4 regions of the Peteryoungia glycinendophytica genome follow, and region 3 is predicted to be linked to each of the others. Evidence: predicted binding sites of a transcription regulator. Region 3 holds the regulator's gene; each other region holds the start of a gene.

Region 1 (2,196 bases), 2.3 Mb from region 3:
AGCCAGCGATAGCCGTGGCTGGCGATTTCCCAGTCGGCTTCCTTCATCGCTGCAACCGCTTCCGGATTGCGCGCCATGGCGAGTGTCACGCCGTAGACGGTCACTGCCACCTTGCGCTCGGTAAACATCCGCCACAGCCGCCAGAAACCGGCGCGCGAACCGTATTCGTAGATCGATTCCATATTGAGATTGCGCTGGCCGGGCCAGGGCTGGGCGCCGACGATTTCCGACAGCAGGTTCTCCGAAGCCGGATCGCCGTCGAGAATATTGCTCTCTCCGCCCTCCTCGTAATTCACCACGAACTGCACCGCGACCCGCGCATCGCCCGGCCATTTCGGATCGGGGACATCGCGGCCATATCCAACAAGGTCGCGGGGATAAGGAGCAGTCGTCATCGGTTCACCTCTCGTGTTTTGATGCGAGGCTATTGGCGACGACGCTGGCTGTCGAGAGACACGATGCAGATTTTGCTGCGGCGCGAAGCAATCAGGCGATCTTGCGGCTGGAAACGCGACCCAACGGATGCAGCGAATGCACCTGGAATGGCGCCCCCTGCTCCGGCTCGACAAAGAGCGCCAGATTGGCAACGGTGACCGGTTCCGCCAGCACAGGGTCAAAATGCGCCTTCAACGCCTGCTCGATCCGCGGAAAATCCCGCGCCAGAAGCGGCCCCGTCAACGTCATATGGAAACGGAACTCGTCCATCACATAAGGATGGCCCCAACGGCTCAGATTGGAGAACTGCGGCGCCGACAACCGGTCCGGATTGCGTCGCTCGATTTCCGCCTCCGAAAGCGGCGCACGATAACCGTCGAAGGCCTGCACGACGGAAGCAGCCAGATGATCGACGGCAGAACAGGACCGGTCGAGAACGAGGCCATAGACCTCTCCGATTCGCCCCACCGAAAGCCCGGACAGCGTCACCGGCTCCATCGTGCCGGCAAAATGCATCAATTCCCGCAGCAGGGTCGCCTCGCTCGCGCCCTCGCTCAGTCGAAACGGCGCCTTGAAGGTGGCGTGAAAGCCGAACCGACGGGGAAGTGCCGTGTGAAAGGCGATTTCATGCACGCCGAGCCCCTTCAGGGCCGGATGGTCGGCCGGATGCCCCGAGTAGACATTACGTCCCAGCCAGCCGGCGGCAGCAAGCGTCAGCGGGTCGCCGGGCGGTGGCGTGAAGCAGATGGCATAACGCATGTCGAGCACCTCGTCCTGGCCCGGTTCGGGCACTTTAGCAAGTGCCGTTGCAACCCAGTGGTTAGGTGATTTGCATGACAGTATGACGAAACGGGAGGTCGCAAGCGACAGCATCTGCATGCGACATCTCAGGACCATGTGGTCACGAAGCCCGCAGTCGCATCTCCCGATCAATCCATCCTCGCCGCGACCGACAGGTGATGTGCCGTCGAAAAGCTCTCCGGCACAGCAGCCTCAAGGCCAAGGATCGGCGCAAGCGCCGCTCGTGCAAGCACGTGCGCCAGTCCGAAACTAACCTTGAACCCGCCGGTCAGCGCGATCACCCGCTCGGCCGCCGGATGCGGCCCGACCATCGGATCACGATCGATCGCCTTCGGCCGCAGCCCCGCCCAGCGTTCGATGACGTCGGCCTCGGCGAGTTGCGGCGCAAGCCGCACGGCGCGCGCCAACACGTCGCCCAGCTGCTGATCCGTCGTGAACGGATCATTGAACCGATCCTCGCTGGTACTGCCGATCGCCACCCGCCCGCCTTCGTGCGGCACGATATAGAGACCGTCGAGATAGAGGAGCGGCAGGTAGGGCGCGATCATTGGCGCGGAAAGAAGCGCGGCCTGCCCCTTGACCGGCTGACCAAGCGGCCGCGCCAGAACAGGCCCGAGAGCCGACAAGAGCGGGAAAGAGGCATGGCCCGCTGCGACGATGAGATGCCCGAAGGAGACGAAACGGCCATCGGAAAGCTGTGCAACGGATGCGGCCACATCGATGGCCGTCACCGTAACCCCTTCGTCGATCTTCACGCGCGAAGACCGTTTGAGCCGGGCAACGAGCAGCCCCGTCAGACCGCGCGGCGAAACCCGCGCGGCGAAGGTGTCAAAGACCAGTCCCGCAGCCGTCACCTCCGATGTCGGCCACAAAGCTCCATGCGGCGACTGGTCGATGACATTCCAGGAGAAAGACACGCCGTTCTGGTTCCAGTTGGCTTCAGACTCGGCCTGATGGCGC
Region 2 (2,196 bases), 2.5 Mb from region 3:
GCTGGGCGACGTCAACGCTCGTCTCGCCCAATGCCATGCGCCTGGTCCTCGGCAGCATTTCGCTGATCTTTGCACTGCGCTACTTTATCGAAAGTTATGCTGCACGGGACGGCGGAGAAAAGCCTCCAGCTCCCGAACGGCCAGTTGCCGGTTCCTTCTGGGGTGCCCTTGCCGGCTATTCGAGCTTCGTCGCCCATGCCGGCGGCCCGCCATTCCAAGTCTACACTCTACCATTGAAGCTCGACCCGAAGAGCTATACCGGCATGTCGACCCGCTTCTTCGCCATCCTCAACGCGATCAAGGTCATCCCCTATTTTGCCCTGGGCGAACTCGACAGCACCAATCTTACCCTGTCCGCCGTACTCCTGCCCGTGGCCCTTGTCTCGACCCTCATCGGCGCGAAGGTGGTTCACTACATGAAGCCGGCGATCTTCTATCCGCTGATGTATGGCATGGTTCTCATCGCCGGTGCGAAGCTCTTCTATGATGGCAGCACGGGCCTGCTCGGCCTTTGATCCGCAGATCCTTGCTGCACCGCACATCAACGCTTGCCGGACGCCGACCTTTGACATAACCTTTCGGTCATGACGAACGCGGACCCTTTCATGGCGATCGCAGACCCGAACCGGCGGCACATCCTCGAGGATCTGCGCCGGGGAGCAAAGACCGTCAACGATCTGGCGAGCCGCCTGCCGATCAGCCGCCCCGCCGTGTCCCAGCACCTGAAAGCGCTTCTCGATGCCGGCTTGGTCGAGGTCACCGCCGAGGGTACCCGCCGCTTCTACAGCGTCCGCCGCCCCGGCTTCGACCGCATGAACCTCTGGCTCGATCAGTTCTGGTCCTGACTCTTTGAAGTCCCGGAAAATTTCAGGCAAAGAAAAGCCCCGAAGTCCTTGGGAACTCCGGGGCGGGGGAAGCTGACGGGCTGCTTCATGAATACATCGGGATCTCGGGAGCCCTTGCGGCCATTGGATCCCGGCGCAGCCGACATGGGAAGGTTAGTGGCGTGTGGAAGCCTTCAGGCGTTCCATTTCATCCTTGAGGCGCAGTTTCAGTCGCTTCAGTTCGGCGATCTGACGGTCGTCGACGGAGGGGGATGCCAGCGCGTCATGAAGCTGCTCTTCGAGCGCCCCATGCTTCTTCTGCAGCGAGTCAAGATGAGCCTGTATGGTCATTTGATACGTCCTTCCTTGTCGCCTACCTCCAGCCCTCATCCGCTGGAGTTTCAGGCTTTGCGAAAGTAATGTGACATGAGAAATGCGGTTTGTCGAAGGCGATTTCGTGAAATCGACCCCGGAAAATCAGGGACAAGGATAACTTCCCGTTACCGGTATTTGATGATAGGAGCTTGCGCGAATCCACCGGGCATCCTTTAAGGATTGGCCACAGGGCGAAGATGGGGAACAAGATGGCCGATCAGGAACAGGCTGACATCCGGCTCTCGCTGGCGCGGCTTCGCCAGGAGCACGAGGACTACGACGCGGCGATCAATGCGATGATCTCGACCGGCTGCGAGGCCCTGAGAATCCAGCGGATGAAGAAGAAGAAACTGGCGATCAAGGACCGGATCACCGCCCTTGAGGACCAGATCATTCCCGACATCATCGCCTGAGCCTTGAAGGACGTGAGCATGACTGCTGACTGCCCGCCCGTCGCCATCATCATGGGAAGCCAGTCCGACTGGGAAACCATGAAGAACGCCGCCGATACGCTCGACGCACTCGGCGTCTCCTATGAAGCGCGCATCGTTTCGGCACATCGAACCCCAGACCGCATGTATGCCTTTGCCAAGGGCGCCCGTGACGAAGGCTTCCAGGTGATCATTGCTGGTGCCGGCGGTGCCGCTCACCTGCCCGGCATGGTGGCTTCGCTCTCGCCCCTGCCCGTCTTCGGTGTGCCGGTCCAGTCGAAATCCATGTCTGGCCTCGACAGCCTCTATTCCATTGTCCAGATGCCGGCCGGCATCCCCGTCGGCACACTCGCTATCGGTCGCGCCGGTGCCGTAAACGCCGCTCTTATGGCTGCCCGTGTTCTGGCCCTGCATGACGACGAGCTGGCCGACCGGCTGGACGAATGGATCGCCCGCCAGGCAGGATCTGTCGCCGAATACCCGATGGACGAAACTCCATGACGGTGCGCACGATCGGCATCATCGGCGGCGGCCAGCTCGGCCGCATGCTGGCCATGGCGGCAGCC
Region 3 (2,196 bases):
GAACTACACGATCGTCATCGTCACCCACTCGATGCAGCAGGCCGCCCGCGTCTCCCAGCGTACGGCCATGTTCCATCTGGGCGAGCTCGTCGAAGAGAACGACACGGACAAGATGTTCACCAACCCGGACGATCAGCGCACGCAAGACTACATCATGGGCCGCTTCGGCTGAGGTCACTCGGTCACATCGGGCTCACTTCAACATCAAGGATCTAGGTTATGGCTTCCTCACACATCTATTCGGCCTTCGACGAGGAACTGAAATTCCTGATGCGCCGCATTTCCGAGATGGGCGGTCTGGCGGAGCAGATGGTCGCTGAAAGCGTGCGTTCGTTGGTCAATTCCGACGCAGCACTCGCCCAGAAGGTCATCTCTGACGACGTCGTCATGGACGCGATGGAAAAAGAAATCGGCGAAAAGGCTGTGGTGACCATCGCCAAGCGCCAGCCGGTCGCTTCGGACCTTCGCGAAATCATCGGTGCCCTTCGCATTGCCGCCGATCTGGAGCGCGTCGGCGATCTCGGCAAGAGCAACTCCAAGCGCGTTGTCGCCATCCAGGCGACGGGCGTTCCGCGCAAGCTCGCCCGCGGCCTTGAGCATCTCTCCGATCTGGCACTCGCCCAGCTCAAGGAAGTGCTCGACGTCTACACGACCCGCTCCGCCGAGAAGGCGAAGTCGATCCGCGACCGGGACGAAGAGATCGATGCGATCTACACCTCGCTGTTCCGTGAGCTTCTGACCTACATGATGGAAGATCCGCGTAACATCACCAGCTGCACGCATCTTCTCTTCTGCGCCAAGAACATCGAGCGCATCGGCGACCACGCGACCAACATCGCGGAGACCATCTACTACATGACAACAGGTGCGCCGCCGGAAGGCGAGCGCCCGAAGGAAGACCTGACGTCTTCCGTCGGTGCGATCACCGAATGAGCCTTGGCCACAGCGAGGTGATGGTCTGATGCAGCCGAAGATTGCCGTGGTGGAAGACGAGGAGGCGCTGAGCGTCCTCCTGCGCTATAATCTGGAGTCGGAAGGATATGAGGTCGAAACGATCCTGCGCGGCGACGAGGCCGAGATCCGTCTGCAGGAACGGGTACCGGACCTGCTGATCCTCGACTGGATGCTCCCGGGCGTCTCGGGCATCGAGCTCTGCCGGCGCCTGCGCGTGCGACCGGAGACCGAGCGCCTGCCGATCATCATGCTGACCGCGCGAGGCGAGGAGAGCGAGCGAGTGCGCGGACTGGCGACGGGGGCCGACGACTATGTCGTCAAGCCCTTCTCGACGCCGGAACTGATGGCCCGGGTCAAGGCGATGCTCCGTCGTGCCAAGCCCGAGGTTCTGTCGAGTGTGCTCCGCTGCGGCGACATCGAGCTCGACCGCGAGACGCATCGCGTGCACCGCAAGAGCCGCGAAGTGCGCCTCGGCCCGACCGAGTTCCGGCTTCTCGAATTCCTGATGACCTCGCCCGGCCGCGTTTTCTCGCGTTCGCAGCTGCTCGACGGCGTGTGGGGTCACGACATCTATGTCGACGAGCGCACGGTCGACGTGCATGTCGGGCGCCTGCGCAAGGCGCTGAATTTCTCCAACATGCAGGATGTGATCCGGACCGTTCGCGGTGCGGGCTATTCGATGGAAGCCTGAGGCTTCGAGCACTTGCCAACCAACCGAGGCCGCACGGAGGATTGTCCGTCGCGGCCCTTTTTGTTTTAACCTGCGGTTCAAAAGAAACGGGCCCCGAAGGACCCGTCTACATCATCTGATGTTCTTTCGATCGCTTAGCGAGCGGCCTTGCGGCGGTCGCTCACCGGCTGATAGGCCAGCTTTGCGTGATAAGTGCAGTAAGGCGATGCGTCGTTGATTTCGCAGCCGCAGAAGTGGAAGTCGTCCTTCATCGGATCGCCGATCGGCCACTTGCAAGTGCGTTCCGTCAGTTCCGTCAGCGCCAGACGGCGCGAGATCGGAACAACGACGTTCAGCGGACGGCTGACCTCGACTTCGTGGAAAGCGTCGACTTCGACTTCTTCTTTCAGCAGGGTGGCGCCGGAAGCCCGGGCAACGGTGCGGGTGGTGGCATTGGCGGCCGGACGGGCCTGGAAGGTCGTCGGGCGTTGCGTCTGTGTGGCGCGCTTGGCAGGACGCGCCGCAGAGGAACTGCCGCCGGCCTTGGCCCGGCCCGGCAGGTTCAGCCGGTG
Region 4 (2,196 bases), 2.1 Mb from region 3:
CGCCCGGCACCCGTTGCCGCAACCGCGCGTCCGGTCGCATCTCCGGCGCGTGCTCTCGCCGGAAAGATAGCCTCCGCCATAGGCGCCAAACCTGCCCCGAGCGGCGCGGAATGGGAAGAGTTTTAAGCAGCCTCAAGCGAAACCGACGACGAAAAATGGCGGGCTTCCCCGCCATTTTTTATGCCGCCAGGAAGTGACCGGTCCGCCTGACGCCTAGGGCTGCGGTTCTAGGACCAGCAATTCCTCAAAATGGTTCATGTCCTCGAAGCTGCAAAAGGCCGGCGGCCTGAGCGAGAGGATCGCAACCCGCTGCCGGATCTCCGCAACCACCTCTGCCAGGAATGACTGCCAGATCAACATCGTCTCGTCGTCGAAGCGCTCAATCATGTAGGCAAAGGTGATGTGAAAGGCATAGGTGTCATGGTCCGGATGGCGATAACCGAGCAGATCAGCCAGGCGATCACGCCACGAGCGCAAGGCGACCCGATCCGCCTCTGTCACCCCCTCAAGCGTCAGCCCGTTCGGCGTTGCCTCTGCGACCTGCATCTGAAAGGCCGGTCCCGGCACAAATCCGGCAAGCCGATCAAGAAGGATCGCCGTCATGTCATCTACCGGCGTTTCCAGCGGCACATCTTCCGGCCAATAGGGCAATTGTCGCCTATATTCGATAATGCCCTGGAATATCGTCATGTGCAGGCTGGATTCGGCCGTGAAGGCGAGGTGCTGACCACCCGGCATCCCACGATAGCGCGCGCGGACCTCCTGCAGCACGCCCTCCGTCTCCGACCCTGCCTCCAGGTGGCAAACGAGCGTATTGCCCGGCTCCGGCAGAAAAATGCCGGCAGCATTGTAGCGGGTCCCCAGATGCGGAATTGGCTTCGGATTCAAGCTGCGGGAAAACGGTCTGAGGTGCGGCGAAAGCGTGGAGAGCGTCATGGGGAGGTTCCGGTGGCATCTGAGCGGTGCCTAGAGCATCCTCACGAAACTCCTGTGACAGAGCGACCCAAATCGGCGCCATTCGCCGTCCGCCCCTCCCTCCCCAACTTTCCTGCCAAAGCCGGCAATTATGGGGTTGGTTTGCACGCCGACTTTCCCTATAAGCCGCTTCTAGCCTGAAAAGACCATCTCTCTGCGCCCGGCCGGTGACCTCCCTCACCCAGGCCGGTTTTTCGCGCAGGTCAAAGAACGGATAGAGCCATGCCGAAGCGCCAAGATATCAAGTCCATCCTCATCATTGGCGCAGGGCCGATCGTCATCGGCCAGGCATGCGAGTTCGACTATTCCGGCACCCAGGCGGTGAAGGCGCTGAAGGAGGAAGGGTACCGGGTTATCCTGGTCAACTCCAACCCGGCCACCATCATGACCGATCCGGGCCTCGCCGACGCCACTTACGTCGAGCCGATCACGCCTGAAGTCGTCGCCAAGATCATCGCCAAGGAGCGCCCGGATGCGCTGCTCCCGACCATGGGCGGCCAGACGGCACTCAACACCGCGCTCTCCCTGAAGCGGATGGGCGTGCTTGACCGCTACAATGTCGAGATGATCGGCGCCAAGCCGGCTGCCATCGACATGGCCGAAGACCGCGCCCTCTTCCGCGAGGCCATGGCCCGCATCGGCCTTGAGACGCCGAAGTCGATGCTGGCCAATGCGACCGAGATCAAGGACGCCGACCGCAAGACCCATGAAGCTGCCCGCAACGAACTGCGTGCAAAACTCTCCGGCGCCGAACTCGACAAGGCGCTCGACGAGCTGGAAAACCAGTGGAACCTGGGTGAGACCGACCGCAAGCAGCGCTACATGGCCCATGCCATGGCGATCGCCGCCCAGGCGCTCGACCATGTCGGCCTGCCCGCCATCATCCGCCCGTCCTTCACCATGGGCGGCACCGGTGGCGGCATCGCCTACAACCGCTCGGAATTCTACGAGATCATCAATTCCGGCCTCGACGCCTCGCCGACGACGGAAGTCCTCATCGAGGAAAGCGTCCTCGGCTGGAAGGAATATGAAATGGAAGTCGTCCGCGACAAGGCGGACAACTGCATCATCATCTGCTCGATCGAAAACATCGACCCGATGGGCGTGCACACCGGTGACTCGATCACCGTTGCTCCGGCACTGACCCTGACGGACAAGGAATACCAGATCATGCGCAACGCCTCGATCGCGGTTCTCCGCGAGATCGGCGTTGAAACCGGC

Evidence for each region. The regulator PhoB, encoded in region 3, activates phosphate uptake and scavenging genes when phosphate is short. The targets are predictions, from matches to a motif close to TGTCATNNANCTGTCAT.
Region 1: the regulator PhoB is predicted to act here: its motif matches at 1,269-1,285, upstream of FJQ55_RS13515 (DUF1045 domain-containing protein).
Region 2: the regulator PhoB is predicted to act here: its motif matches at 1,235-1,251, upstream of FJQ55_RS14530 (YdcH family protein).
Region 4: the regulator PhoB is predicted to act here: its motif matches at 980-996, upstream of FJQ55_RS12350 (DUF1868 domain-containing protein).

Annotation. Positions count from the first base shown of each region.
Region 1 is NZ_VFYP01000001.1:2,757,813-2,760,008, forward strand. Features, by position in the region: gene puuE (allantoinase PuuE) at 1-395, opposite strand, end outside; gene FJQ55_RS13515 (DUF1045 domain-containing protein) at 487-1,194, opposite strand; gene FJQ55_RS13520 (NAD(P)/FAD-dependent oxidoreductase) at 1,365-2,196, opposite strand, start outside.
Region 2 is NZ_VFYP01000001.1:2,962,797-2,964,992, forward strand. Features, by position in the region: gene FJQ55_RS14520 (sulfite exporter TauE/SafE family protein) at 1-515, shown strand, start outside; gene FJQ55_RS14525 (ArsR/SmtB family transcription factor) at 585-845, shown strand; gene FJQ55_RS14530 (YdcH family protein) at 999-1,175, opposite strand; gene FJQ55_RS14535 (YdcH family protein) at 1,409-1,612, shown strand; gene purE (5-(carboxyamino)imidazole ribonucleotide mutase) at 1,631-2,131, shown strand; gene FJQ55_RS14545 (5-(carboxyamino)imidazole ribonucleotide synthase) at 2,128-2,196, shown strand, end outside.
Region 3 is NZ_VFYP01000001.1:460,692-462,887, forward strand. Features, by position in the region: gene pstB (phosphate ABC transporter ATP-binding protein PstB) at 1-172, shown strand, start outside; gene phoU (phosphate signaling complex protein PhoU) at 220-933, shown strand; gene phoB (phosphate regulon transcriptional regulator PhoB) at 962-1,645, shown strand; gene FJQ55_RS02275 (GcrA family cell cycle regulator) at 1,780-2,196, opposite strand, start outside.
Region 4 is NZ_VFYP01000001.1:2,530,923-2,533,118, forward strand. Features, by position in the region: gene FJQ55_RS12345 (methyl-accepting chemotaxis protein) at 1-126, shown strand, start outside; gene FJQ55_RS12350 (DUF1868 domain-containing protein) at 214-936, opposite strand; gene carB (carbamoyl-phosphate synthase large subunit) at 1,198-2,196, shown strand, end outside.